DNA from 2 places in the Nonomuraea sp. NPDC001699 genome. Region 2 is predicted to be linked to the other one. Evidence: riboswitches for the same ligand, from Rfam matches in the RefSeq annotation. Region 2 holds a riboswitch; the other holds the start of a gene.
The links. Region 2 has a riboswitch for glycine ahead of gcvT (glycine cleavage system aminomethyltransferase GcvT). Riboswitches for the same ligand answer to the same signal wherever they lie in the genome.

Region 1 (14,473 bases), on a different contig from region 2:
CCGCGAGGCAGCACGCACCCTCGCATGCCACCCCGAGCAGGGGTGGAGCCTTCTCTGCAACGGCGTCGTCCTGTTCGAGGACACCGGGGAGCTCCTGCCCAGCGGCACCGTCATCGCGCCGCACCGGCCCGACCCCCTGGTGGGCGCCGCCTGACGGCGGCGTAACCACCGATCCACCGGGCCACGACCTCGCCCACCCGGGCGGGGTCCCGCTTCAGGTCGTGGCCCTCGCCCGGCAGCACCACCAGCCGGGCGCAGTCGGCGGGATCCGGCACTCCGAACGGATCCCGGTCCCCGTTGACCACCAGCACGTCCACCCCGGCCCCGCGCAGCTCCTCGGCCCTGGAACGCTCCGGCTTGCCCGGCGGGTGCAGAGGGAAGGCCAGCGCCACCACCGCCGCCGCGCCCACCGCCGAGGCCGTACGGCAGGCCACCCGGGCGCCGTTGCTCCGGCCGCCCTGCACCAGCGGCAGCCCCGGCCACCTGGCGCGCAGCTCGCCCAGCACGATCTCCCAGGCCTCGTCCTGCCTGGCCGCCGAGCCCGGCGCCCGCGCCCCCGCGACCCGGAACGCCTGCGACACCCTGGCCACGGTGGCCCCCGCCCCGAGCGCGGCGTCGCGGACGGCCAGCAGATCGGGCGCGTCCACTCCCCCGGCCGAGCCGTGGGTCAGCACCAGCAGCAGCCGCGGCTCGGCCGCCTCCTCGACCTGCACCAGCGCCGGCCCCCGCGGAGTCATGATCTCCATGGCAGCACCGTACCTGGGGAGGATGCGCCGTTGGCCCCCAGGTACGATGACGGCGCGCCGCACAACCGCCATGATGGTTCTCATGCCAGAGATGCGCCCCATCCGCGATGACCTGCAGGCCACCCTCGACGCCCGCCGCGACCTCGGCCCCGACTACGAGGCCGCGCTCGTCGAGTCCTTCGTCGAACGGCTCGACGCCACCATCGCCGCCCGCGTCCAGGCCGAGCTGGGCGGCCACGGCGTGGCCCCGGTCAAGCCCCGGCAGCGGCAGGGCAACGGCGCCGCCATGATCCCCATCGCGCTGGGCTCGATGGGCCTCGGCATCCCACTGACCGCCATCGCGGTCGGCAACTCGGGCCTGGTGGGCCTGACCATCACGTGGCTGGCCATCGTCGCCATCAACGTGGCCGCCGCCGTGGCCATCATGCGGCGCGGCTGAGCCCTCAGGGGGCCGGGGTCAGGCGTCGCGGTGGAAGCGCAGCCGCACCTCGGCGGCCATGGTCTCGTCCTCGTGTTCGAGGCCGTAGGTCCACACCTGGCCGGCGTCCTCGGTGCGCCCGCGCAGCGGCAGCGTGCGGGCCAGCAGCTCGATGGCCAGCGCTCCCGTCTGGGGGTCGGCCCCGCTCTCGACGGCCTCGGCGAACTCCGCGCAGGCCAGCTCCAGGTGCGCGATGCCGAGCAGCACCCGCAGCCCCGGCAGCTCCCGCGCCGGGGCGAACTCCAGCGCGTCCAGCAGCAGGCCGGCCGCCTCGCCCGGATCGCCGTGCTCCAGCATCGTCTCGGCGAGCTGGCGGGCCGCGTGCGCGGTGGCCTCGGCGTCGCCCACGTCGATGCCCGCGTCGAAGGCGGCGCGCAGCTCCTTGTCGGCCTCCTGCGGGCTGCCGGCCAGCCGGGCCAGCGCGAGGTGGGCCAGCGGCACGTAGGCCGGCGTGCCGACGCCGAGCACGGCCTGCCAGGCGGCCCTGGCCTGGTCGTCGCGGCCCTCACGCTCGAAGCCCTGGGCCAGGTGGCAGGCGGCCTGGGCGGCGTACTCGGGATGGCCGGTGGCCAGCGCGGTGCGGGCCGCGGCGCGGGCGGCGTCGGTGTCGCCGCGTTCGTCGAGCACCACGGCAAGCCCCACGGCCGCCTGGGCCCGGTCGGGGCTGTCGGGGTCGGCGACCAGCTCGGTCAGTATCGCCGCCGCACCGTCGAGGTCGCCGCCCTCGGCCAGGCGGCGGGCGGTGTCGAGAGGCGGGGTCTCCAGCTCTGAGAACGTCAAGAGAGCTCCTTCGGGCGACGGATCGCACCGAGCCTAACGGCTCGTCGCGATCATGTCTGCTCACTTGACGGTGTGGGACTGGGCCGTGCCGGAAGCGGGCCCCCGGGCGGGGACCCGCTTGCGGGATCAGTCCTCGTACGCCTCAAGAGGCGGGCAGGAGCACACCAGGTTGCGGTCGCCGTACGCCTGGTCGATGCGGCGCACCGGCACCCAGTACTTGCCCTCGCGCAGCGAGGCCAGCGGGTAGGCCGCCTCGGTCCGCGAGTACGGGTGCGGCCACTCGTCGGCGGTGACCGACTCGGCCGTGTGCGGCGCGTTGCGCAGCGGGTTGTCGGTCTTGTCGTAGTCGCCGGAGGCCACCTTGGCGATCTCGCCGCGAATGGCGATCATGGCGTCCACGAACCGGTCGAGCTCGTTCAGGTCCTCGCTCTCGGTCGGCTCGATCATCAGCGTGCCGGCCACCGGGAACGACATGGTGGGCGCGTGGAAACCGTAGTCGATCAGGCGCTTGGCCACGTCGTCGACGGTGACGCCGGTCTCCTTGGTGATCTGGCGCAGGTCCACGATGCACTCGTGCGCCACCAGGCCGCCGCGGCCGGTGTAGAGCACCGGGTAGTGCGGGGCCAGCCGCCTGGCCAGGTAGTTGGCCGACAGGATGGCCTGCTCGGTGGCCGCCGTGAGGCCCTCGGCGCCCATCATGCGCACGTACGCCCACGAGATCGGCAGGATGCCCGCCGAGCCGTACGGGGCGGCCGAGACCGGGCCGACCGGGCCGCCGTCGCGCAGCGGGTGGCCGGGCAGGTAGGCCGCCAGGTGGCCGCGGACCGCGACCGGACCGACGCCGGGGCCGCCGCCGCCGTGCGGGATGCAGAACGTCTTGTGCAGGTTGAGGTGGGACACGTCGGCGCCGAACTCGCCGGGCTTGGCCAGGCCGACCAGGGCGTTGAGGTTGGCGCCGTCGACGTAGACCTGGCCGCCGGCCTCGTGCACCTTGGCGCAGACCTCGGTGATCGACTCCTCGTACACGCCGTGCGTGGACGGGTACGTCACCATGATCGCGGCCAGCCGCTCGCGGTGCTTGGCGATCTTGGCGTCGAGGTCGGCCAGGTCGACGTTCCCGTCGCTGTCGCAGGCCACGACCACGACCCGCATGCCCGCCATGACGGCGCTGGCCGCGTTCGTGCCGTGCGCCGAGGACGGGATCAGGCACACGTCGCGCTCGGTGTCGCCGTTGGCCTGGTGGTAGGCGCGGATGGCCAGCAGGCCGGCGAACTCGCCCTGGGAGCCCGCGTTCGGCTGGATGGAGACCGCGTCGTAGCCGGTCACCTCGGCCAGCCAGCCCTCCAGCGTGCCGATGAGCTCCCGGTAGCCCTCGGTCTGGGCCTCCGGCGCGTACGGGTGCACGCCCGCGAACTCCGGCCAGGTGATCGGCTCCATCTCGGTGGTCGCGTTCAGCTTCATCGTGCAGGAGCCGAGCGGGATCATCGAGCGGTCGAGCGCGATGTCCTTGTCCTGGAGCCTGCGCAGGTAGCGCAGCATCGCGGTCTCGGAGCGGTGGCTGTGGAAGACCGGGTGGGTCAGGAAGTCCGACTCGCGCAGCAGGTCGGCCGGCAGCGCGTCGGCCGCCAGGTCCACGTCCGCGTCCGCGCGCTCGACGCCGAAGGCGGCCCACACCTTGACCAGCTCGGCCGCGCCGGTCTTCTCGTCACAGGCGACGGAGACGTGGTCGTCACCGGCCTGCCACAGGTTGACGCCCCGCTCGGCGGCGGCGGCGACCACCTCGGCGGCCCGGCCGGGCACGCGGACGAGCACGGTGTCGAAGAACTCGCCGTGCACGACCTCCAGGCCGGCCTCGCGCAGCCCGCCGGCCAGCGCGACGGCGTGCCGGTGCACCCGCCGGGCGATCCGGCGCAGGCCCTCGGGGCCGTGGTAGACGGCGTACATGCCGGCGATCACGGCCAGCAGGACCTGGGCGGTGCAGATGTTGCTGGTGGCCTTCTCGCGGCGGATGTGCTGCTCGCGGGTCTGCAGGGCCAGCCGGTAGGCGGGGTCGCCGTCGACGTCGACCGACACGCCGACCAGGCGGCCGGGCATCTGCCGCTGCAGGCCCTCGCGTACGGACATGTAGGCCGCGTGCGGCCCGCCGAAGCCGAAGGAGACGCCGAAGCGCTGGGAGGAGCCGACGGCGATGTCGGCGCCCAGCTCGCCGGGGGCGGCCACGAGCGTGAGGGCCAGCAGGTCGGCGGCGGCCACGACGAGCGCGCCCGCCTCGTGCGCCCTGGCGGCCACGTCGCGGAAGTCGCGCAGGCGGCCCGAGGCGCCCGGGTACTGCACCAGCACGCCGAAGCACTCGGGCAGGTCGCCGTCGAGGTCGTGCTCGACCAGCGTGATGCCGAGCGGCTCGGCGCGGGTGGCCAGCACGGCCTTGGTCTGGGGCAGCGTGTCGGCGTCGACGACGAACACGTCGCTCTTGGACCTGCCCGCCCGGCGGGCCAGCGTCATGGCCTCGGCCGCGGCGGTGCTCTCGTCCAGCAGGGAGGCGCCGGCGACGTCGAGGCCGGTCAGGTCGGAGACGACCGTCTGGAAGTTCAGCAGCGCCTCCAGGCGGCCCTGCGAGATCTCCGGCTGGTACGGCGTGTAGGCGGTGTACCAGCCCGGGTTCTCCAGCAGGTTGCGCCGGATGACGGCGGGCGTGACGGTGTCGTAGTAGCCCAGTCCGATCATGGAGGTCAGCACCCGGTTGCGGGAGGCCAGCTCGCGCAGCTCGGCGATGGCCTCGGTCTCGCTCGCGGCGGGCGGGAGCTGGAGCCGGTCCTTGGCCCTGATGGCCTCGGGGACGGCCACGGCCACCAGATCGCCGACGGACTCGAAGCCCACGGCCTCGAGCATGCGCTGCTGCTCGGACTCCGATGGGCCGATGTGCCGGGACGAGAACGGCGGAGCGGACAGGTCGGTCATGGAGGTTGCCTCCTGAGGCGTGGAGACCGGCGCCGGGGCGCGGGCGAGTGCCGGATCTCCCCCTCTGTCAGCGCGACGTCATCGCGACCTGAGAGCTTCACCCCGCCGTGGGGCTTGCACCGTCGGTGAGGTGCGCCTGGCGGACGCACCTGCTTTCCAGAGTTGCCTCGCCCGAGCGGTACGGGATGCCTGAGAGATTCCGGGGAGGGTTGCTCCTTCGGCGCCCCAGGACCGAGGCCCAGGGACTCTCCCGCACGGGGTCGTCAGCCTTACTCTGTCCTAGATTACTACGGTGTGTTCAGCGGTTCAGCTCACCCCGTGCGGCGTGCGCGGCGCCGCTTGGCGAGCTCGTCAGTGGGATGGTCGGCCGGGACGCTGTCCTCGACCGCCGCCCGTTCCCCCGGCAGCTCCGCGAGGGAGCCCTCGACCTCGCGCCAGACCCGGCCGAGCGCGATGCCGAACACGCCCTGCCCGCCCTGGAGGAGATCGATCACCTCGTCGGCCGAGGTGCACTCGTAGACGCTGACTCCGTCGCTCATGAGCGTGATCTGCGCGAGGTCGGCGACCCCGCGGTCACGCAGGTGCTGCACCGCGGTGCGGATCTGCTGCAACGACACGCCCGTGTCGAGCAGCCGCTTGACGACCTTGAGCACCAGGATGTCGCGGAAGCTGTAGAGCCGCTGCGAACCCGAGCCGTGCGCGGCTCTTATCGTGGGCTCCACCAGGCCGGTACGCGCCCAGTAGTCGAGCTGCCTGTAGGTGATGCCGGCCGCCGAGCAGGCCGTGGGCCCGCGGTATCCGATGTCGGCGGGCAGCGTCGTGGGCTGCTCGTCAAAGAGCAGGCCCTGCTCTCCGGCACGCTGCCGCGCGCTCTCGCGCCGCACCGGATCTTCCTGGCCGGCCGTCTTTCCCTCGCCGCTGCTGACCGCCACGCGGACCTCCGGCTTTCTCTCATCCCGCGGCCTGATCTGGGGGTTCGTAAAGGGCGACCACGGGTTTCACTTGCACCGTAGGACCGTGACCATGCTCAGTCAACGATCCGGCTCGGCGCGTCGTGAAGCGTAAATGCACTGAAATACCTACCCCGCCCTGCCGAAGTCCTCGGGAGTGATCGTGTCAAGGAACTCCCTGAACTTCTCCACCTCGTCCTCCTGGTCGTCCGGGATGATCACACCGGCCTCCTGGACCACCTCTTCGCTGGCGAAGATGCGGGCGCCGGTGCGCAGGGCCAGGGCGATCGAGTCGGACGGCCTGGCGCTCACCTCCACGCCGTTGGAGAACACAAGGTCGGCGAAGAAGATACCGTCACGCAGGGCCACGATGTTGACCGCGCGCAGCCCGACGCCGAGCGCGCTCAGCACGTCCCTGAACAGGTCGTGGGTGAGCGGCCGGGGCGGCGGCTCCTCGGCCTGCGCCAGGGCGATCGCGGTCGCCTCGGTCATGCCGATCCAGATCGGAAGGAACCGTTCCCCGTGTGCCTCCTTGAGCAAGACGATCGGCTGATTTGTGGGCATCTCAACTCGAACGCCCACGACCTCCATCTGCAACACGGGCTGCTCCGTATTCGACCGGCCGGTCGCCCGGCACAGCTGTTGACTGGGTCGCTTCTGCTACACGCTTATGCATTTCAACGTAACACCCGGCAGGCCTGGAATGTGCCCCGGCCTTCCAGCTCTGTGCCCTCAGCGGCCCAGGACAGACCTGACCCCGCTGCGCACCAGAGAGGCGTGCAGGTCGAGCAGGAGCTGGGACAGCTCCCTGGCGGCCTCGTCGGCCTCGCCGATGGCTCCGGGGGCGCGCCGCTTGAGTATGGGCGCGACGGTCTGCTCGACCAGGCCGCACTCCCGCTCGGCGGCGGCCTTGACCGCGCGCAGGTGGCGGGCGTGCAGGCCGAAGCGGGCCAGGGCGCCGACGCTGCGCGCGACCTTCAGCGCCTCCTCGTCGTAGCGCCTGGCCACGGGGGCGAGCAGGCCGTAGTCCTCCAGCTCGGCGAGGGTCTCCTCGTCGATGCCGGCGGCCTCCAGCAGCTCGGCCCGGTCGAACCGGATCTCCTGCGTCTGCTGCACCGCGCGCGGAAGGCCGAAGCTCTCCGCCATCCTGTCCTTGATCACCCGCAGCGGCAGGTAGTGGTCACGCTGCTCGGTCAGGATGAACCGCAGTTGCTCGACGTGAAGGTGGGTGAACTTGCGGTAGCCCGAGGGGCTGCGCTCGGGCTCGATGAGCCCCTCACCTTCCAGGAAACGGATCTTGGACACGGTGACGTCGGGGAACTCGCCCTGCAGCAGGGCGAGCACCTCCCCGATGCTCATGTGCGAGCGTGCCGCCTGTGAGCTCATGCGCCGGCGTTGACCCTCATCAGGAAGACGAGGCGGAACTTGCCGATCTGCACCTCGTCTCCGGAGTGCAGGGGGACCTCCTCGATGCGCTCCCGGTTGACGTAGGTGCCGTTGAGGCTGCCGACGTCGCGCACGGAGAACTGGCCGCCGCGGTGGCGGTAGAACTCGACGTGGCGGCGGGAGACGGTGATGTCGTCGAGGAAGATGTCGCTCTCCGGGTGGCGCCCGGTCGTGGTGAGGTCCTTGTCGAGCCGGAACCGGCTCCCCTGGTTGGGCCCCCTGGTCACCGAGAGCAACGCCGTGCCGGGCGGGAGCTGTTCGACCAGCGCCCGTTCGGCCAGGAGCATGTCGCCTGTCTCAGCCTCGTACGCCTCGATTCCCGCGACCGAGATCGTCGATGTGGTGTCCCCGGCGACCTCGGGTCTGGTCAGCGGTGACCCACAGCGGGAACAGAAACGGGCATCCTCGGGGTTGGCGTGCCCGCACTGCGTGCAGTAGACGCTCGGCATCGATCGGCTCGGCCTCCTACCGCGAAGACGCGGCGACGGTGCTGGGGACGCGCCTGCCTTCGCTCTTCAAGTTTGCGAATGCCGCAACTTACGCTGATCAGCGGCAAAGGTCAAGGCGGGGCGCTGGACTGTTGGTTCGGACGCTGACAAAGTTACCGCCGCCCCCACCCCGTGGTCCATGCCGCCGCGCGTTTCTACATTACGATCTTGCGGCACTCCGCGCGCACATCGCGTGCGAAGGGTTTTTCGCTACTCTACGTGATCAGACGGCTGCCTGTTCGACCACGCGGGCCCAGCGTTCGAGCAACGCCTGGGCGCCGTCCATGTCGGGGGCCTCGGCCCACAGGTCGGTGACGGGCTCGGCGGCGGCGGGCAGGATCAGCACCCACGAGCCGTCGTCGCGGGCGACCCGCACGCCGTCGGTGGTGTCCACGCGCCAGCCGCCGGGCTCGGCCTCGGCCGCCTCGATGACCGAGCGCATGACCGCGCCCTTGGCCGCCCACTGGGTGGGGACGCTCCGCCGGAGCAGTTTGACCTCGGGGATCCTGGCGTCGATCTGGCTGAGCGACAGCCGGGTGCGGGCCACCAGCCCCAGCAGGCGCATGAACGCGGCCAGGCCGTCGATGGCCGGGCTGAACTCCGGCACGACGAACCCGCCGCGCCCGTCCGCCGCGAAGATCATGTCGGGGCCCTGGGCGGCGGAGGTCAGGGCGTCCAGGGCGGTCGAGGTCCACTGCACCTGCACGCCGTGGAAGCGGCAGACCTGCTCGGCGACGCGCGTGGTGGTGACCGGCAGGGCCACCCGGCCGCCCCTGCGCTCGGCCGCCACCAGGTCCAGCACGACGAGCAGGGCACGTTCCTCGCTGATGAGCTGGCCGGTCTCGTCCACCAGCGCGATGCGTTCGCCGACCGGGTCGAAGCGCACGCCGAAGGCCGCCCGCGAGGAGCTGACCAGCTCCGACAGGCGTTGCAGGCCGCGGCGGCGCTCGGCCAGCGTCTCGGTGGGCGAGACGTCGTCCAGGCGGGCGTTGACGGTGAGCACCTCGACGCCGGCCCGGCTGAGCAGCGTGGGCATCACCAGGGAGGAGGTGCCGCCGGCGCAGTCGACCACGACCTTCATGTCCTTGACGCCGGTCACGCCGATGGCCCGCATCAGCTCGTGCGTGTAGCCCTCGACGGCCCTGGCCGGGTAGTGCAGCTCGGCGATCTCGCCGGGGAAGGCCCGCCGGTACTCCTGGCGGGAGAAGACGCGCTCCAGCTTGCGCTGGGCGGCCGGGGGCAGGTCGGCGCCGCGGTCGTCCATGATGACGATGTCGGCGCTCTGCGGGTCGCCCGGCGTGGTGCGCAGGGCGATGCCGCCGGCGGCCGACTCGCGGGCGGTGTGGAAGCGGGCCACCGGCAGCGGCGCGGCCTCCAGGTCCAGGACGTTGATCGCGGCGGCGGTCAGCGCGCCGATCACGGCCCGTTTGAGCGCCCTGGCGGCCAGGGAGCAGTCGCGGGAGGTGACGACGTAGGCGCCCTTGCGCAGGGTGGTGGCGTAGGCGCCGGCCAGCCGGACGCACAGCTCGGCGGTGATCTCGACGTTCACCAGGCCGCTGACTCCGCGGGGGCCGAACAGGTTGCGCTGGCCGCGCGACTCCCAGATGACGCTGGTGTTGACGACCGCGCCGGCCTCGATGGTCTTGAACGGGTAGACCTTGACGCCGCTGGAGACGTACGCCTCGGCCTCGATGACGCATTCGTCGCCGATGACGGCGTCCTCCTCGACGCGGGCGCCGCCCATGACGTCGGTGCTCTTGCCGATCACACAGCCGCGCAGGTGGGCGCCGGGGCCGAGGTAGACGTTGTCGTGGACGACCGCGCGGTGCAGGAAGGCGCCCTCACGCACGACCGCGTTGTTGCCGAGCACGGTGAACTCGCGCAGTTCGGCGCCCGCCTCCACCTTGGCGTAGTCGCCGATCAGCAGCGGGCCCTTCAGGACGGCGTCGGGGTCGACCGTGGCGGAGTCGGCCACCCAGACGCCCGGGGAGAGCTCGAAGCCGCCGATGTCGAGGCGGACCCGGCCAGACAGGGCGTCGGCCTGGGCCTTGAGGTAGCTGGCGTGGGTGCCGACGTCCTCCCAGTAGCCGTCGGCGACGTAGCCGTAGATGGGGGCGCCGCGTTCCAGGAGGGCGGGGAAGACGTCTGATGACCAGTCGACCGGTTCGCCGTCGGCCACGGCGTCGAGGACCTCGGGCTCCATGACGTAGATGCCGGTGTTGACGGTGTCGGAGAAGACCTGGCCCCAGGTGGGCTTCTCCAGGAAACGCTGCACGCGCCCGTTCTCGTCGAGGATGATGATCCCGAATTCGAGCGGGTTGGGGACGCGTTTCAGGCCGATGGTGACAAGAGCCGAATTTTCGCGATGAAAACGGATCATGTCGGATAAGTCGATATCCGTGAGGGCGTCGCCGGAGATGACCAGGAAGCGGTCGTCGCGGAGGCGGTCGGCGGCGTTCTTGACGCTGCCCGCGGTGCCCAGGGGCAGGTCCTCGGTGGCGTACTGGAGGTTCATGCCCAGCTCGTCGCCGTCGCCGAAGTAGTTGCGCACGAGGGCGGCCAGGAACTGGAGGGTGACGACCGTCTCGGTGATGCCGTGCCGTTTGAGCAGGCGCAGGACGTGTTCCATGATCGGGCGGTTGACCACGGGAAGCAGGGGCTTGGGCTGGTTGGCGGTCATCGGACGCAGCCGAGTACCCTCCCCGCCCGCCATGACGACCGCCTTCACCCGATCACTCCTTCGTGGTCGCGGTTACGAGTTGGCGCACCTGCACCACGTACAGGATCCCTGCCCACCAATACAGGCCCGTGCCCCACAACGCGAAGGCCCACCCGGCAATTCGCGCTATTTCGGCATACCACCCGGTGTGGGAGGCGAGGAAGAGCAGCGGGAAGGCGTACATGAGGTTGAACATGGCGGCCTTGCCCAGGAAATGCACCTGAAGTGCCTTATAGCCATGTTTGCGTAGTACGGGGAACGAACAGGCGACGAAGAGCTCCCGCGCCACGATGACGGCCACCAGCCACCACGGGATGACCTCCCGCAGCAGCAGCGCCAGGATGGTGGCGAAGACGTACAGCTTGTCGGCGGCCGGATCGATCACCCGGCCGAGCTTGCTGGTCTGGTTGAACGCGCGAGCGATCTTGCCGTCGAGCCAGTCGGTGAACCCGGCCACGATGAGGATGGCGATGGCCCACCCGTCCGCCCGGGGGCCCAGGACCAGCCAGAGGAACACGGGGACGCCCAGGAGGCGCAGGAAGCTCAGCAGGTTGGGAACCGTCCAGATCCGGTCCTCGGCGGAAGTTTCGCTCACGCAGAGACCCTACTGCGTGGAACTCCGGCACAGACGCCCCACCAGCGACCATTCCCCGCGCGCGGGGAGGGCGGGGCGGGAGGAGTGGGCGTTTCGCGGCTTGTGACGGCGGGAAAAGGCTGGGTGATCGATCCCCCCGCGGTGCCGGCCTGGCTTGGGGGGATCGGATGTGGCCCTGGGAGTCCGGCGTGCTGCGGGGCGCGCCGGAGATCGCCTTGTTCCTCTGCCTGGCCCTCGGGTTCGCCCTGGGCCGGATCAGGTTCCGCGGGGTGGCGTTCGGAGGCGTGGCCGGGACGCTGGCCGCGGCGCTGGCCGTCGGGCTGCTGACCGGCGGCGTCACGGTCCACCAGCAGGTGCGCGTGATCGCCTTCGCGATCTTCGCCTTCACCCTCGGCTACACCCTCGGGCCCGCCTTCTTCGCGGCGTTCGCCGGGCGCAACCTGCGGTACCTGTGGTTCACGGTCGCCGAGGTCGTGGGGGCGCTGGCGGTCACGGCGCTCGTGGCCGACGCGTTCGGGCTGGATCCGGGCACCACGGCCGGGCTGATCGCGGGGGCGGCGGCCGGGCCGGTGGCGCTGGGGACGTCGGCCGACGCCCTGCAGGCCGCCGGGGTCGCGCAGGGCGCGCTCGGGCCCGCGTACGTCCTGTCCTATCTCTTCGCCCTGGTCACGATCGCGCTGCTGACCGGCCGGGCCGCGCCTGCGGTGCTGCGGTTCGACCCCGGCGAGGAGGCCGCGGCGCTGTGGCGGCGGCTGGACGGCGCGGAGGAGACGCCGCCGCCGGCGGTGCTGGGCAAGGCCCACCAGGTCACCACCGGCGAGGGCAGGACGGTCGGGCAGGCGGAGATCGCGATGGGCACCCGCGTCTCGGTGGAGCGGCTGCGCAGGAACGGCCGGCCGATCCCGTTCGGCCCGGACACGCTGCTGCAGCGGGACGACGAGGTCGTGGTCGTGGGCGTGCGGCAGGACGTCGTCAACGCGGGCGCGGTGGTCGGGCCCGAGGTGCCCGGCGGGCGGGAGCTCGACCTGGATCTGGAGGTGGCCGACGTGACGCTCGCGGGCCGGCCGCCGGCGACCGTGCGGGACCTGCGCGCCGGGCTGTCCGGCCAGGGGGTGCAGGACCTGCACGTGTGCGAGGTGACGCGGGTGGGGTGCCGGTTGCCGGTCCGGCCGGGCACGGAGCTGTGCGCCGGCGACGTGGTGCGGGTGACCGGGATGAAACGGGACGTGGACCGGGCGGCCGCCTGGCTCGGGGCGCGGACGGACGCCGGACGCCGGGCCGACGTCGTCTACCTGGCCGCCGGGCTCGTCGCCGGGCTCGTGGCGGGGGTGGCGGGCGGCCTCACGGTGTCGATCGGCTGCCTGGTGGCCGGGCTGGTGTTCGGCCGGGCGCGGGCGGGACGGGCCCGCTTCGGGCAGTACGACGCGGGCGCGGCCCGGGTGGTGGGCGAGGTGTCGCTCGGCGTGTTCGTGGCGGCCCTCGGGCTGTCGGCGGGGCCGGCGGCGGTGGAGCTGGTGGGGCGGCACGCCTGGCAGGTGGCGCTCGGCGCGGTCGCCACGGCCGCGGTGCCCGTGGTGATCTCGCTGGCCATGGGGGCCAAGCTGATGATGTCGCCGCCGCCGCTGGTGCTCGGCGCGGTGACCGGGCAGCACGGCCTGACGACCGTCCTGGGCGCGGTGCGGCGGATGTCGGGGAACGGGACGCCGCTGCTGGCGTACACGGTCGTGCACGCGCTGTCGGGAGCCGTGCTGGCCCTGCTGGGCCCCGCCGCGGTGGCCCTGGCCCGCTCGGTGGGCGCCTGACCGGGCCGCCGGCTTCGCGGAAGGGTCAGGTGCGCAGGAAGGCGTGGGTGTGGCCCACAGGGACGAAACCGAGCCGGCCGTAGAACTCGCGCGGCCAGTCGTCGGCGTCGGCGACCAGGAACGTCAGCTCGGCGCCGGCCGTGGCGGCGAGCAGCGCGGTCAGCAGCGTGCGGGCGAAGCCCCGGCCCCGGTGGCGCTCGCCGGTGTAGACGTTCTCGATCTGGGCGACGCCCTCGTGGACGTAGAGGTCGGCCCGGGCGGCGACCTGCCCGTCGGGGGCGCGTACGGCGTGGAACTCGACCAGGTCGGCGCCGGCCGGGCGGGCCGCAGCGCGCGCGGCGAGCCCTTCGACCACGCCCTCCTCCGCCTGCGGCAGCGACTCGTGCCACTCCTCGCGCAGCACGGGCACCAGCTCGGCCAGGTCGAGCCGCTCGGTGGCGGCGGCGGGCGCGGCAGGGCGGGGGCCGTGGAAGGCCATGACGACGTTCGTCTCGTGCTGGTAGCCGGCGGCGCCGAACGCGGGCCGGAACTCCTGCCCCAGCCGGTCGTCGTCGACGCACACCAGCCGGTGGCCGAGCCCGGCGAGCCGCTCGTCGGCCGCCGCAAGCACCGGCCCGGGGGCGCCGCTCCAGACGATCAGCCTGTTGTCGTCGTGCGACATCGGGTAACGCTCGTCGAGCACCGCGAACCCGCCCGGGACCGGCGTGACGACGGGCGCCTTGCGGCGGGCGAAGTCGTGCACGAAGCCCAGGGCCCGCGACAGCTCGTCAGCCACCGCGGGCGGCCCGGAGGAAGGCCCTGATCAGGGCGGAGTCCTTGACCCCAGGCGCGGTCTCGACGCCGCTGGACACGTCGACCCCCCACGGGCCGGCGGCCTCGACGGCCTCGGCCACGTTCGACGGGTCGAGCCCGCCGGCCAGCATCCACCGGCCGGACGGGCGGCCGCGCACCGCCGCCCAGTCCCACGGCTCCCCCGAGCCGGGGCGCGGGGCGTCGACGATGAGCAGGTCTTCGTCGTGGGCGCCGCACCGCAGGTCGGCCGCGGCGTCGACGGCGCGCACGAGCGGGCGGCCGAGGTCTTTCAGCGCGGTGAAGTCGGCGTGGGGGTGGTTGCCGTGCAGCTGGACGGCGCGCACGCCCGAGGCCAGCGCCGCGGCCCGGACCGTCTCGGGGTCCTCCCCCCGGAAGACGCCCACGGTGAGCACGTGGGCCGGGATCGCCGCGGCCAGCTCGGCCGCCCGCTCCGGCGTCACCCTGCGCGGGCTCCGGGTGAGCACGAACCCGATGGCGTCGGCGCCGGCCTCGACGGCGGCCTCGACGTGCTCGGGCTCGCTCAACCCGCAGATCTTCACATACACACCACAGACCTTAGCGGCGCCGGGACGCCGACGGCGACCAGGACCAGATCAGCAGCGCACCGATGAGGCCGAACAGCAGCACCCCGTTGGGCACGTGGGCGCCCAGCCAGGACCAGGTGAAGTGCTGGAGGAGGCCGACGACGAGCAGTGCGA
Region 2 (14,473 bases):
AATAACGAAATGGATGCGTAACTTATGGGCGCGGCGCGACCGTGGACTCCCGGACCCTCAGCTCGGGCAGCAGCGCCACGTGCTGGGCAGGGCGCCGCGGGCCCTCCTGGATCCGGCTCACCAGCAGGTCGACGGCACAGCGGCCGACCGCGGCCTTGGGGGGCGCGACGGCCGTGAGCGGGGGGTCGCTGAGCGCCGCCACCTCGTCATCGTAGGCGACCAGCGACACCTCTTCGGGAATGCGCACCCCGGCCGCCCGCAGGTGCTGGACCAGCAGCAACGCGTCCTCGTCGTTGTGCACGAGCATCGCGGTGACCCCGCCCCTGATCGCCGCGACCACGTCGGCCACCTGCTCGCGCGAGGGTCCCTCCTGCGCGACGTCGAGATGGACGGGCTCGTCCAGCCCCAGGTCTCGGACGGCGGCGAGGAAGCCGTGCCGCACCCGCGGGGCCGTCGGGCTGTCGCGCGACACCATGGCCAGCCGCCGGTGCCCGAGCCCGGCCAGATGCCGCGCGCCGAGGAAGGCCCCATGGGCGTGATGGGAGGCCGCCGCGTCCAGCAGGGAGGCGGGTCCGCCCAGCTCGGCCCGCCGTTCGACGAGCACGGCCGGCACGCCGAGCTCGGCCAGCCAGTGCTCGTGCGAGGCGTCCGGCTGCCTGCTCGGGGTCAGCAGGAGGCCCTCGATGCCGCCGTCCACGAGCTGCCTGACCTGGGTGCGGTCCTCGTCGTCGTCATAGCGCGAGACGCCCAGGACGAGCCGGGCGCCCAGACGTTCGGCCTGCTCGCGGGCGCCCTTGATGACCGCCGGGTAGTAGTAGGTGGCCGAGGGCACCAGCATGCCGAGGGTCAGCGAGCGCTCCCGGGCCGGCGCGGGCACGGACTCGGGCCGGGTGATGCCGCCGTGCACGCGGTTGACCAGGCCCTGCCCGGCCAGGTGCTCGACGTCCCTGCGCAGGGTGACCATCGAGACGTTGAGCCGGTCGACCAGCTCGGCCAGGCGTACGGAACCGCGCTCGCGCACCTCGCGCAGGATCAGTTCATGACGTTGTTCGGCGAACACCGCGACTCCTTCTGACTCGACCCTACGATCCTACCGGGAAGTGCTTTCGTTTTTGAACGGATGCTTTCGTTCGATCAGGATGCTAAGGTCCCGCCGGAGACCGGACGTCCCTTTGGAGTGCCGCATGTTCCCGCTTCCGCCGGAGGATCGAACGCTCAGCCCGTACACCGGCTGGACCCGCGCCCACTGGGAGGCGGTGGCCGACGGGCTGCTGGCCGCGGTGGAACCGTACCGCTCCGCGGACGGCGCCGTGATCAACCTGCCGGGGCGCGAGAGCTGGTCACGCTGCGACGGCCTGGAGGGGTACGCGCGCACCTTCCTGCTCGCCGCCTTCCGCGTGGCCGGCGGCGGCCCCGAGGAATTGCTCGCCCCCTACGCGCGCGGCCTGGAGTCCGGCCCCGGCGTCTGGCAGCCGGTCGAGGACCGCACCCAGCCCATGGTCGAGGCCGCCTCGATCGCCCTGTCCCTCTGGCTGACCCGCGAGCGCCTGTGGGACCGGCTGCCCCCCGCCACCCGCGAACGCGTCGCCGCCTACCTCGCCGAGGCCCTGTGTCACGAGCCGGTGGACAACAACTGGTGGCTGTTCCCCGCCATGGTGGGCGGCTTCCTGTCGGCCGCCGGCCTGCACACGGAGGAGGCCGACGCGGCGGTCGAGCGCGGCCTGGCCCGCATCGAGCCCTGGTACGCCGGCGACGGCTGGTACGCCGACGGCGACAACCGCTCCTTCGACCACTACAACGGCTGGGCCATGCACCTCTACCCGGCCCTGCTGGCCCACCTGTCCGGCCACGGCTCCCCCGGCCCCCGCCTGCGCCGCTTCCTGGAGAGCTACGCGCTCACCTTCGACCAGGACGGCGGCATGCTCCACCAGGGACGCTCGCTCACCTACCGCTTCGCCTCGGCCACCTCGCTCTTCGCGGGGGCGCTGCTGGACGCCACGCCGCTGTCCCCCGGCCAGACCCGCCGAATCGCCTCGGGCGTCCTGCGCCGCTTCCTCGACGCGGGCGCGCTGTCCGCCGAGGGGCTGCTCACGCTCGGCTGGCACGGCCCTCACGAGCCCTCGTTGCAGTCCTACTCCGGTTCGGCGTCCCCGTACTGGGCCTCGAAGGCGTTCCTCGGGCTGCTGCTGCCGGCCGACCACCCGGTCTGGACGTCCCCCGAGGAGCCCGGCCCCACCGGCCTGGCCGCGCTGCCCGGCCCCGGCCTGGTCGTCCAGAACACCGGTGACGTCGCCCGCCTGCTCAACCACGGCAGCCAGCACCACCCCGGCGACCCCCTGTACGACCGCTACGCCTACTCCACCCGCACCGCCCCGACCGTCCGCGTCCCCGACAACCACTTCGGCCTGGTCCGCCCGGACGGCACGGTCACCGGGCGCGGCACGATCACGCCCCGGGGCGCGGGCTCGGCGGGCGACCTGGCGTGGGCCGCTTCGGCGGGCGACGGCGTGGAGAGCCTGAGCGTGATCAGGGGGGCGGTCGAGGTGCGCGTCCATCGGGTCGCCCCGGGCTCGCCGGTCCGGCAGACCGGCTGGGCGCTCGTCGCGGACCCGGCCGACGGGCCCGGCGCCCGCGTCCGGGACGGCGACGGGCTGGTCTCCGAGCTGGTCGCGGTCTGCGGCTACAGCCGGGCCTACGTCGCCGACGATCCCGAGGGCAGCGCCTTCGGGGCTCCGGCGGCCGTGCCCGTGCTGGAAGGGGTGGCGGAGGACGGCTGGGCGGTCAGCGCGGCCGTCCTGGGCGACGGCTCGGCCGGCGTCCCGTCGGCGTCGGTGACCGATGACGGCATCACGCTGACCTGGCCCGACGGGACGCACCACGCCTTCCCCGTCCGCGAACCGGGCGGCGACACCGCCTGACGGCCCCGGCCCACGCTCAGGACAGGAAGGCGCGCAGGAGTGCCGCCGTGCCCTCCAGGTGCTCGGCCATCGCCCGGCGGGCCGCGTCCGGGTCGCCGGCCAGGACGGCGTCCACGATGGCCCGGTGCTGGACGGCCGCGTGCTCGATGTTCACCTGGAGCATCGGGATCATGTTCAGCAGGTCGCTCACCCGGGAGCGGGCGTCGGCGCACGTGGTGGCGAGCAGCGTCGAGCCGGTCAGCTCGGCGATCGACAGGTGGAAGGCCGTGTCGAGGCGCCGGTAGTCCTCCAGCGGCGCCTCGTTCAGCTCGGTCAGCCGGCGCAGCAGCACCTCCCGCTTGCCGGGGGTGAGCTCGGAGGTGGCCAGCACCTGCGCCGCCCCGCACTCGACCGCCAGCCGGAAGGTGAGCGCGTCGGACAGCTCGGCCATGCCCATGTCGGCCACCGCCTGCCGCAGGTCGCCCGCGTCGGGCCGGGGCGGCACGTAGGTGACGAACGCGCCGCCGTACCGGCCGCGCCGCACGTCGAGGTAGCCCGCGTCCTGCAGGGCGCGGATGGCCTCGCGCAGGGTGACCCTGCTGATGCCCAGCCGCACGGCGAGCTCGCGCTCGGGCGGCAGCTTGTCGCCGTACGCCACCACGCCCAGTTTGATCGCCTGGAGCAGCCGTTCCACGGTCTCCTCGAAGGCGTTTCCCGCCCTCACCGGGCGGAGCACTGTCATCAAACGCGCCGAATCGTCCAAGGTGTCCTCAGGTCTTGACAAGCGATCCCGGCATGCACATCAATGGTCTGAGACTAGCCCAATCAACGGGAAAGCGCTTCAGACGAGATCGGAGCGACCTAGGGTGAGCGAACCAGCGGGCAACGGATTCCTGTCCGTCGAGGAACTGCGGGGCGAGGCCGCGATCGGGCGGATCGACACGGTGCTGCTCGCCATCGCCGACATGCAGGGCAGGTTGCAGGGCAAACGGCTCTCCGCCCGCTACTTCCTGGACGAGGTGCTGCACCACGGCTCCGAGGGATGCAACTACCTGCTCGCGGTCGACGTGGACATGAACACCGTCTCGGGCTACGACATGTCCTCCTGGGACCGGGGCTACGGCGACTTCGCGATGAAACCCGACCTGTCCACCCTGCGCCGGGTCCCCTGGCAGGACGGCACCGCCCTGGTCATGGCCGACCTGGCCTGGGAGGAGGGCGGCGAGGTCACCGCCTCACCGCGCCAGATCCTGCGCCGCCAGCTCGCCCGCCTGGCCGACCGGGGGCTGGCCGCGTACGTGGGCACCGAGCTGGAGTTCGTCGTCTACGACGACAGCTACGAGGAGGCCTGGCGGCGCGCCTACCGCGACCTGACCCCCGCCAACCTCTACAACGTCGACTACTCCCTCCTCGGCACCGCCCGCGTCGAGCCGCTGCTCCGGCGCATCAGGCGCGACATGGAGGGCGCCGGCATGTACGTCGAGTCGGCCAAGGGCGAGTGCAACCTGGGCCAGCACGAGATCGCCTTCCGCTTCGACGAGGCGCTGCGCACCTGCGACAACCACTCGATCTACAAGAACGGCGCCAAGGAGATCGCCGCCCAGGAGGGCCGTTCGATCACCTTCATGGCCAAGCCGAACCAGCGCGAGGGCAACTCCTGCCACATCCACATCTCGCTGCGCGGCCCCGACGGCGACCCCGCGATGGCGGGCGAGGGGCCGTACGGGCTCTCGCCGCTCGGCGCGCGGTTCATCGCCGGGCAGCTCGCCCACCTGCGCGAACTCACCCTGCTGTACGCGCCCAACGTCAACTCCTACAAGCGTTACGTGCCGGGCAGCTTCGCGCCGACCGCCGTCAAGTGGGGCGTCGACAACCGCACCTGCTCCCTGCGGCTGGTGGGCCACGGCCCGTCGCTGCGGGTGGAGAACCGGGTGCCGGGCGGGGACGTCAACCCGTACCTGGCGGTGGCGGCGCTGATCGCGGCCGGGCTGGACGGCATCGACCGGGAGCTCACGCTGGAGGACGCCTTCGAGGGCAACGCCTACGACTCCGGCGCCGAGACCGTGCCGCACACGCTGCGGGACGCGCTCGCGCTGTTCGAGGGGTCGAAGCTGGCCAGGGAGTCGTTCGGCGACGACGTGGTCGAGCACTACGCGAACAACGCGCGCGTGGAGCTGGCCGCCTTCGACGCGGCGGTGACGGACTGGGAGCTGTTCCGTGGTTTCGAGCGAATGTGACGGCAGGCATGAGGATCGTTAATCCGGCGACGGAAGAAGTCGTCGCCGAGGTCGAGATGGCCGACGCGGCCGAGGTCGACCGGGCGGTGGAGCGGGCCGCGAAGGCGTACCGGAGCTGGCGGGAGGTGGCGCCGGGCGACCGGGCGCGGTTGCTGCGCCGCTTCGCCGACCTGGTGGACGCCCACGGCGAGGAGCTGGCCCGGCTGGAGCTGGACAACGCCGGGCACCCGATCGGCAACGCGCGCTGGGCGGCCGGGGCCGTCCGCGACGTGCTGCACTTCTACGCCGCCGCCCCCGAGCGCAACCACGGCAAGCAGATCCCCGTGCCCGGCGGCGTGGACATCACCTTCCAGGAGCCGCTGGGCGTGGTGGGCGTGATCGTGCCGTGGAACTTCCCGATGCTGATCATGTCGTGGGGCGTCGCCCCGGCGCTGGCGGCGGGCAACACGGTGATCGTCAAGCCGGCGGAGTGGACCCCGCTCACGGCGCTGAGGCTGGCCGAGCTGGCCCTGGCGGCGGGCCTGCCCGAGGGGGTGCTCCAGGTGCTGCCCGGCGAGGGAGAGGTCGCCGGGGCGCGGCTGGTCGAGCATCCCGGCGTGGCCAAGATCGTGTTCACCGGGTCGACCGAGGTGGGCAAGGAGATCGCCGCGAAGGCGGCGGCGCAGGTCAAGCGGGTGACGCTGGAACTGGGCGGCAAGTCCGCAAATATCGTCTTTGCTGACTCGGATCTCGAAAAAGCGGCAAAAACTGCTCCTTATGCGGTCTTCGACAACTCCGGCCAGGACTGCTGCGCCCGCTCGCGCATCCTCGTCCAGGCCGAGGTGTACGACGAGTTCCTGGAACGCCTGTCGGCGGCGGTGCGCGGCGTCAAGGTCGGCGACCCGCTCGACGAGTCCACCGAGATGGGCCCGCTGATCAGCGCCGATCACCTGGAACGGGTCCGGGGCTTCGTCGAGGGCACGCCCTACCTCCAGGGCGACTGCCCGCGGGGCAAGGGCTACTGGTTCCCGCCGACCGTGCTGACCTCGAAGGTCACCGACCGCGCCTTCACCGAGGAGATCTTCGGCCCGGTCGTGTCGGTGGTGCCGTTCGCCGACGAGGCCGAGGCCGTGCGCATCGCCAACGACACCCCGTACGGGCTGAGCGGGTCCATCTGGACGCGCGACGTCGGGCGGGCGCTGCGGGTGGCCCGCGCGGTCGAGTCGGGTGCCCTGTCGGTGAACTCGCACTCCTCCGTGCGCTACTGGACCCCGTTCGGCGGCTTCAAGCAGTCCGGACTCGGCCGCGAGCTCGGCCCGGACGCCCTGACGGCCTTCACCGAGACCAAGAACGTCTTCATCTCATGGGAGTGAACCTGACGCAGTGAGCGGAGTGAAGGGCTGAGGAACGAAGCACTTCGCGAAGCGAATGAGGAAGGTGAACGACCAATCGGACAGGAAGTGAACACAGTGCAGCGATTGCAGGACCGGGTGGCCGTCATCACCGGGGCGGGCAGTGGCATCGGGCTGGCCACGGCGCGCAGGTTCGCGCAGGAGGGCGCGAAGGTCGTCTGCGTCGACATCGACGAGGACGCGGGCGCCAAGGCGGCCGGCGAGGTCGGCGGCCTCTTCGTCAAGGCCGACGTGACCAGCGAGGACGACGTCGTCCGGATGTTCGCCACGGCCCACGAGACCTACGGCAGCGTGGACATCGCCTTCAACAACGCCGGCATCTCGCCGCCCGACGACGACTCGATCCTGGAGACCGGCCTCGACGCCTGGCGCCGCGTCCAGGAGGTCAACCTGACCAGCGTCTACCTGTGCTGCAAGCACGCCATCCCGTACATGCGGCGGCAGGGCAAGGGCTCGATCATCAACACCGCGTCGTTCGTGGCGGTGATGGGGTCGGCCACGTCGCAGATCTCGTACACGGCCTCCAAGGGCGGCGTGCTGGCGATGTCGCGCGAGCTGGGCGTGCAGTTCGCCCGCGAGGGCATCCGGGTCAACGCGCTGTGCCCGGGGCCGGTGAACACGCCGCTGCTGCAGGAGCTGTTCGCCAAGGACCCCGAGCGGGCCCAGCGGCGGCTGGTGCACGTCCCCGTGGGCCGCTTCGCCGAGGCGTCGGAGATCGCCGCCGCCGTGGCGTTCCTGGCCAGCGACGACGCCTCCTTCATCACGGGGGCCGAGTTCCTGGTGGACGGCGGCATCTCCGGCGCGTACGTGACGCCGCTGTGACCCGTCCGGTCATCGGGATCACGACGTACGTGGAGCCCGCCCGGTTCACCGTGTGGGACCTGCCCGTCGCGCTCCTGCCGTACATGTACGTCGAGAAGGTCGTCCAGGCCGGCGGACAGCCCGTGCTGCTGCCGCCGGCCGGCGACCCCGCCCAGGTCGTGGGCCGGCTCGACGGTCTCGTCCTGGCCGGCGGCGGCGACGTGGACCCCGCCAGGTACGGCCGGGCCCCGCACGAGCGCACCGGCTACGTCCGGGAGTTCCGGGACGAGGCCGAGTTCGCCCTCCTGTCGGCGGCCCTGGAGGCGGGGCTGCCGTTCCTGGGCATCTGCCGGGGCCTCCAGGTGCTCAACGTGCTGCTCGGCGGCACCCTGCACCAGCACCTGCCCGACGTGACCGGGCACACCGGCCACGCCCCCACGCCCGGGGAATTCGGCCACCTGCCGGTCACGCCCGTCCCCGGCAGCCGCCTGGCCGAGGCGCTCGGCACGGACCCGGTGACGGTCCCGCACTACCACCACCAGGCCGTCGACGATCTCGCCCCCGGGCTCACGGTCACCGCCACGGCCGGCGACGGGACGATCGAGGCGGTGGAGCTCGGCTCCGAGGGGTTCGCGGTGGCGGTCCAGTGGCATCCGGAGGCGGGCGACGGCCTGGCGCTCTTCGAGGCGTTCACGGCGGCCTGCTGAGCCCCTTACTGGAAAGCTTCTTTACCTTTTCTGCGGCCTGAAACGGCACGAAATCCCAGCTCAGGGGGCCATATCACCGTGTTATAGGAAATTTGTTGGGTACCGGGCCGCGCCATCCCGGTGTCACCCTGTGTTCATCCCCAGCCGGCCGGGGCTCTTCCACTCCACACCCCCCTGAGGAGCCAGAGAGTGAACCCCAAACTCAGGTTGGGGGCTGCCGCAATGCTCGCGCTAGCCCTGACCACCAGCTCGCTGGTGGGCGCCACGAGCGCCACAGCCCAAGCGTCGCAGGTGGCCGATCCTCCCACCGCCGACGACCGCAGGAACGCGATCGCCACCGCACACAACGCGATCCAGGCCGACTCGGCGGCATTGCTGGCATCCGAGCAGGACACGTTCACGCTGACGTCGACCGTCGAAGGCGTCCGCGGTCTGCAGTACCTGACCTACGCCCGTAAGCACGCGGGCCTGCCCGTGTACGGCGGCGAAGTGGTCGTCACCACGGACGCGTCCGGCGCGGTGGTCGACACGGTCACCACCGGACAGCGCACGAAGATCGGGATCGGCACGAAGGCGAAGGTGACCGCCGCCCAGGCCGCGGTGACGGCCAGGGCCAAGGTGGCCAGGGTCGAGACCGTCGCCACGCCCGTGCTGTCCGTCCACGCCACCACGACGACCCCGCGCCTGGCCTGGGAGGTCCTGGTCACCGGCGCCAACGCCACCGGCCACGAGAGCAAGCTCCACGTCTACGTGGACGCCCTCACCGGCAAGGTCATCGACGAGTGGGACGAGGTGCGCGACGGCACCGGCAACAGCTACTACGTCGGCACCGTGACCATCGACACCAGCCCCTCGTACACGATGCGCGACCCCCGCAGGAGCGGCGTGGCGTGCGGCGGCCAGAACGGCTCGCCGTACACGAAGACCACCGACACCTGGGGCAACGGCTCGGGCACGAACCTGGAGACCGCCTGCGTCGACGCCCTGTACGCCGCGCAGCGCGAATGGGACATGCTGAGCGCCTGGCTCGGCCGCAACGGCATCAACGGCCAGGGCGGCGGTTACCCGGCCCGCGTCGGCCTGGCCGACGTCAACGCCTACTGGAACGGCCAGTACGGCTCCTTCGGCCACAACTCCGCCAACTCCCAGCAGCTCACGTCGATGGACGTCGTCGGCCACGAGTTCGGCCACGGCATCTTCCAGTTCACCAGCGGCGGCTCCGGCAGCGGCAACGAGACCGGCGGCATGAACGAGTCCACCGGCGACATCTTCGGCGCGCTGACCGAGGCGTACGCCAACAACCCGAACGACCCGCCGGACTACCTGGTCGGCGAGGAGGTCAACCTCTCCGGGTCCGGGCCGATCCGCAACATGTACAACCCGTCGGCCCTGAGCCACCCCAACTGCTACAGCACCTCCATCCCGAACACCGAGGTGCACGCGGCGGCCGGCCCGCAGAACCACTGGTTCTACCTCGTGGCCGAGGGCACCAACCCCTCGGGCAAGCCCGCGAGCACCCGCTGCGACAACGGCGCCGCGATCACCGGCATCGGCATCCGCAAGGCCGGTGAGGTGTTCATGTCCGCGCTGAACAACAAGACCCAGCCGTGGACGCACGCCAAGGCCAGGGTCGCCACCCTCCAGGCCGCCAAGACCCTGTACCCGGGCAGCTGCACCGAGTTCAACGTGGTCAAGAACGCCTGGGACGGCGTCAGCGTCCGGGCCCAGTCCGGCGAGCCGACCTGCACCCAGGGCAGCAACGACTTCTCGGTCAACCTGAACCCGGCCTCCGGCAGCGTCACTCCGGGCCAGAGCACCACGACCACGGTCAGCACCACCGTGACCGGCGGCTCGGCGCAGTCGATCACCCTGCGGACCGGCACCCTGCCGGCCGGCGTGACCGCCTCGTTCAGCCCGGCCACGATCACCGCCGGTCAGAGCTCCACGCTGACGATCAGCACCTCGGCGAGCAGCCCGCAGGGCAGCCACTCCATCGCGATCACGGCCGACGGCACCGACGTCGACCGGCAGGCCACCTACAACCTGCAGATCGGGCAGAGCTCGCCGAACGACTACTCCTTCGGCGTGACCCCGTCGTCGGCCTCGGTCCAGGCCGGTCAGTCGGCCACCGCCACGGTCAGCACGCAGGTCACCGCCGGTCAGGCGCAGAGCATCGCCCTGTCGGCGAGCAACGTGCCCTCGGGCGTGACGGTCAGCTTCAGCCCGTCCACGATCACCGCCGGGCAGTCGTCCACGGTGACGTTCGCGACCACGAGCGGTGTGACGCCCAGCACGTACACGATCAGCCTGAACGCCGACGGCGCGAGCGCCGACCACTCGGCCTCCTTCAGCCTGACGGTGGGCGGCGGCCAGGGCACCACGTGGCAGACCTACACGGCCTACACGGCCGGGCAGACCGTCACCTACCAGGGCGTCAGCTACCGCTGCCTCCAGGCGCACACCAGCCTGCCGGGCTGGGAGCCGCCCAACACCCCTGCCCTCTGGCAGCCGGTCTAAGTCGCACGACCTGGGCGGCCACGCCGGGGTGGCCGCCCAGCCCCCTTGAGCCCCTTCAGGAGCCACAGATCGTGAACGCCATGCTCAGGTTGGGCGCCGCGGCCACCGCCGCGCTGGCCCTGACCCTCACCTCGCCGGCCGGACCGGCCGGCGCCGCCGCCGACCCCCCGCCTGACATCCCCGTCTCGAACGTCACGGCGCATCTGAGCCAGTTGCAGTCCATCGCCACGAGCAACGGCGGCAACCGCGCCTCGGGCAGGCCGGGCTTCACCGCCTCGATCAACTACATCAAGGGCAAGCTCGACGCGGCCGGGTTCACCACCCGGGTGCAGAGCTTCAGCGGCGGCAGCAATCTGATCGCCGACTGGCCGGGCGGCCCGGCCAACCAGACCGTGATGCTCGGCGCCCACCTCGACAGCGTCGCGGCCGGCCCCGGGATCAACGACAACGGTTCCGGCTCGGCCGCGCTCCTGGAGAACGCCCTCACCCTCGCCGCCCGCAGGCCCACGCTCACCAAGCACGTGCGGTTCGGCTGGTGGGGCGCCGAAGAGGCGGGCATGGTCGGGTCCAGGTACTACGTGCAGAACGGCGGCGCGAGCGGCGTCGAGGTGTACCTGAACTTCGACATGATCGCCTCGACCAACGCCGGTTACTTCGTCTACGACGACGACGCGGCGATCCAGCGGACCTTCAACGACTACTTCGCCACCATCGGCCTGCAGACCGAGGGTGACAGGGAAGGCGACGGCCGCAGCGACCACGCCTCCTTCAAGAGCGCCGGTGTCCGGGTCGGCGGCCTGGCCACGGGGGCCGGGGCGGTCAAGAGCTCGGCTCAGGCCGCCAAGTGGGGCGGCTCGGCCGGGCAGGCGTTCGACCGCTGCTACCACAGCGCGTGCGACAGCTACCCGAGCGCCATCAACACCACGGCGCTCGACCGCAACTCCGACGCCATCGCGTACGCCATATGGAAGCTCGCCGTGGGCACCAGCACGCCCACGGAGAACGACTACTCGATCTCGGTGACCCCGTCGTCGGCATCGGTCCAGGCCGGTCAGTCGGCTACCGCGGCGGTCAGTACCCAGGTCACGTCCGGCCAGGCGCAGAGCGTCGCGCTCTCCGCCGGGAATGTGCCGAGCGGGGTCACCGTCTCCTTCAGCCCGTCCACGATCCAGGCGGGCCAGTCGTCCACCGTCACGGTCGCCACCACCGGCGGCGCCGCGGCGGGGACGTACACCATAGGGATCAACGGCGACGGGGCGACGGCGGACCACTCCGCCTCCTTCACCCTGACCGTCGGAGGGGACGGCCAGGGCACCACCTGGACGGCTTACAAGTCGTACACGGCCGGAGACGTCGTCACTTACCAGGGGGTCAGCTACCGCTGCCTCCAGGCGCACACCAGCCTGCCGGGCTGGGAGCCGCCGAACGTGCCCGCCCTCTGGGCGCGCGCCTGATCCCCACGCGGGCCGGTTCGCGCCGGCCCGCGTCCAGGCTGCCGCGTGCGAGCTGACCTGCCATGACCGGCTCGCGCGCGGCCACCAACGCGGCCGCGGCCCCGCCTCTCCGGGGCCGCGGCCGCTTTTCGCTGCGTGCGGTGTGCCGGCGAGATCCAGGGGCGAAGCGCGACAACACCCCCATGTCGGCACTAGGCTGACGGACATCACCGGCGAAACCGTGCGGGAGAGCACTCTGACATCCGGTCAGGGTCCCTGAAGGAGCAAGCCCTCCCCGCGAACCTCTCAAGGCAAAGGACCGCGCGGCAGCCCTGTAAGGCGTTCTTACGGGGAGGTGACCTCTGGAAAGCAGGCCCTGGGGGCCTCGCCGAAGGTGAAAGTCCGGTAAAACTCGGGCGAAGCTCTCAGGCATCCATGACAGAGGGGGAGGATGCTGGCATCCAATCCTGTCCTGAGGTGCGACAAATGTCCCGACCTACGCCGCTACGAGACGTCCACGAGGCCCTAGGCGCCACGCTGACCGACTTCGCCGGGTGGCTCATGCCGCTCCGGTACGGCAGCGAGTCGGCGGAGCACAAAGCCGTACGCGAGGCGGCCGGGCTGTTCGACCTCTCGCACATGGGCGAGATCTTCCTGACCGGGCCGCAGGCCGCAGACGCCCTCGACTACGCGCTGGTCGGCCACCTGTCGGCGCTCGCGCGCGGCCGGGCCAGGTACACGATGATCGTGGACGAGCGCGGCGGGGTGCTCGACGACCTGATCGTCTACCGGCTGGCGGACGAGGAGTTCATGGTGGTGGCCAACGCCTCGAACTCCGACAAGGTCCTAGAAGAGCTGAAAAATCGTACGAAGTCGTATGACGCGGTGGTCGATGACCGCTCCCAGCAGTACGCCCTCATCGCCATCCAGGGCCCGAGGGCCCAGGAGATCCTGGCCACGCTCACCGACGCCGACCTCGACGGCCTCAAGTACTACGCGGGCCTGCCCGGCCAGGTCGACGGCCGCCAGGCGCTCATCGCCCGTACCGGCTACACCGGCGAGGACGGCTTCGAGCTGTTCGTCGCCAACCAGGACGCCGTGCCGCTATGGCGCGCCCTGGAGGCGGCCGGCGAGCCGCACGGGCTCAAGGCCGCCGGTCTGTCCAGCCGCGACACCCTCAGGCTGGAGGCCGGCATGCCGCTCTACGGCAACGAGCTGAGCTCCGACCTGACCCCGTTCGACGCGGGGCTGGGCAGAGTGGTGAAATTCGACAAGCCCGGTGACTTCGTCGGCCGGGCGGCGCTGGAGGCGGTCAAGGACGACCAGCCCCGCCGCCGCCTCGTCGGCCTGGTCGCCCAGGGCCGCCGGGTGCCGCGTCACGGTTACCCGGTCACCCGCGACGGCGCCGTCGTCGGCGAGGTCACCAGCGGTGCGCCCTCCCAGACCCTGGGGAAGCCCATCGCGATGGCCTACGTGGACGCCGGGGTCGACACAGGTCTGGCCGTGGACATCCGGGGCAGCCAAGAACCTATGGACCTGGTCGAGCTGCCCTTCTACAGGAGGAACAAGTGAGCAACATCCCTGACGACCTGAACTACACCAAGGAGCACGAGTGGGTGTCGGGCGTGGACGACGGCATCACCGTGACCGTCGGCATCACGGCCTTCGCCGCCGAGGCTCTTGGTGACGTCGTCTTCGTGCAGCTCCCCGAGGTCGGTTCGACCGTCGAGACGGGTGACTCGGTCGGCGAGGTCGAGTCCACCAAGTCGGTGAGCGAGATCTACTCGCCCGTCGGCGGCGAGATCGTCGAGGTGAACCAGGCCGTGGTCGACGACCCGTCCCTGGCCAACAGCGACCCGTACGGCGACGGCTGGATGTTCCGCGTGCGCATGGAAGGCGACGCGGAGGACCTGCTGTCCGCCGAGGAGTACACCGCGCTCACCTCAGGCGAGTCCTGACACCAACGCCGGGGCCCGCGGCGGGCCCCGGCACTTCCTGAACTGAAGGGCGCCCATCAATGGCGATCAGCGTCTTCGACCTCTTCAAGATCGGCATCGGACCGTCCAGCTCCCACACCGGCGGCCCGATGGCCGCCGCGCACAAGTTCGCCCGTGGTCTGCACGACGACGGCCTGCTCCCCCGCGTGGCCCGCGTCGAGGTCATCCTGTACGGCTCGCTCGGCCTGACCGGCAAGGGCCACGGCAGCGACAAGGCGGTGCTGCTGGGCCTGTCCGGCGAGAAGCCCGAGCTGGTCGACGTCGACTCCATCGACGCCCGCCTGGCCGAGATGCGCGCCTCGGGCACGGTCACGCTGTTCGGCACCCGTGAGATCCCCTTCGTCGTGGGCCAGGACCTCGTCTTCGAACGCAAGATCTCCCTGCCCGAGCACCCCAACGGCATGCGCTTCACCGCCCGCGACGAGCACGGCGAGACCCTGCGCGAGAAGGTCTACTTCTCCGTCGGCGGCGGCTTCGTCGTGGACGAGAAGGC

Region 1: linked by a shared signal. The riboswitch ahead of gcvP (aminomethyl-transferring glycine dehydrogenase) and the one ahead of gcvT (glycine cleavage system aminomethyltransferase GcvT) in region 2 are both predicted to bind glycine.

Annotation. Positions count from the first base shown of each region.
Region 1 covers NZ_JBSFGF010000007.1:313,183-327,655, reverse strand. Annotated here, with positions in the region: gene ACWCSU_RS23270 (DUF5999 family protein) at 1-154, shown strand, start outside; gene ACWCSU_RS23265 (alpha/beta hydrolase family protein) at 111-746, opposite strand; gene ACWCSU_RS23260 (hypothetical protein) at 829-1,185, shown strand; gene ACWCSU_RS23255 (hypothetical protein) at 1,204-2,004, opposite strand; gene gcvP (aminomethyl-transferring glycine dehydrogenase) at 2,131-4,962, opposite strand; glycine riboswitch at 5,017-5,128, opposite strand; glycine riboswitch at 5,129-5,225, opposite strand; gene ACWCSU_RS23245 (MerR family transcriptional regulator) at 5,274-5,894, opposite strand; gene ACWCSU_RS23240 (bifunctional nuclease family protein) at 6,042-6,512, opposite strand; gene ftsR (transcriptional regulator FtsR) at 6,645-7,271, opposite strand; gene ACWCSU_RS23230 (FHA domain-containing protein) at 7,295-7,807, opposite strand; gene ACWCSU_RS23225 (mannose-1-phosphate guanyltransferase) at 8,070-10,574, opposite strand; gene ACWCSU_RS23220 (CDP-alcohol phosphatidyltransferase family protein) at 10,579-11,160, opposite strand; gene ACWCSU_RS23215 (aspartate-alanine antiporter-like transporter) at 11,328-12,962, shown strand; gene ACWCSU_RS23210 (GNAT family N-acetyltransferase) at 12,988-13,737, opposite strand; gene ACWCSU_RS23205 (phosphoribosylanthranilate isomerase) at 13,730-14,320, opposite strand; gene ACWCSU_RS23200 (hypothetical protein) at 14,331-14,473, opposite strand, start outside.
Region 2 covers NZ_JBSFGF010000001.1:940,361-954,833, reverse strand. Annotated here, with positions in the region: gene ACWCSU_RS04595 (substrate-binding domain-containing protein) at 23-1,060, opposite strand; gene ACWCSU_RS04590 (DUF2264 domain-containing protein) at 1,185-2,918, shown strand; gene ACWCSU_RS04585 (FadR/GntR family transcriptional regulator) at 2,935-3,639, opposite strand; gene ACWCSU_RS04580 (glutamine synthetase family protein) at 3,791-5,134, shown strand; gene ACWCSU_RS04575 (aldehyde dehydrogenase family protein) at 5,143-6,486, shown strand; gene ACWCSU_RS04570 (3-oxoacyl-ACP reductase) at 6,583-7,347, shown strand; gene ACWCSU_RS04565 (gamma-glutamyl-gamma-aminobutyrate hydrolase family protein) at 7,344-8,033, shown strand; gene ACWCSU_RS04560 (M4 family metallopeptidase) at 8,256-10,550, shown strand; gene ACWCSU_RS04555 (M28 family peptidase) at 10,631-12,004, shown strand; glycine riboswitch at 12,218-12,315, shown strand; glycine riboswitch at 12,336-12,435, shown strand; gene gcvT (glycine cleavage system aminomethyltransferase GcvT) at 12,470-13,555, shown strand; gene gcvH (glycine cleavage system protein GcvH) at 13,552-13,941, shown strand; gene ACWCSU_RS04540 (L-serine ammonia-lyase) at 14,001-14,473, shown strand, end outside.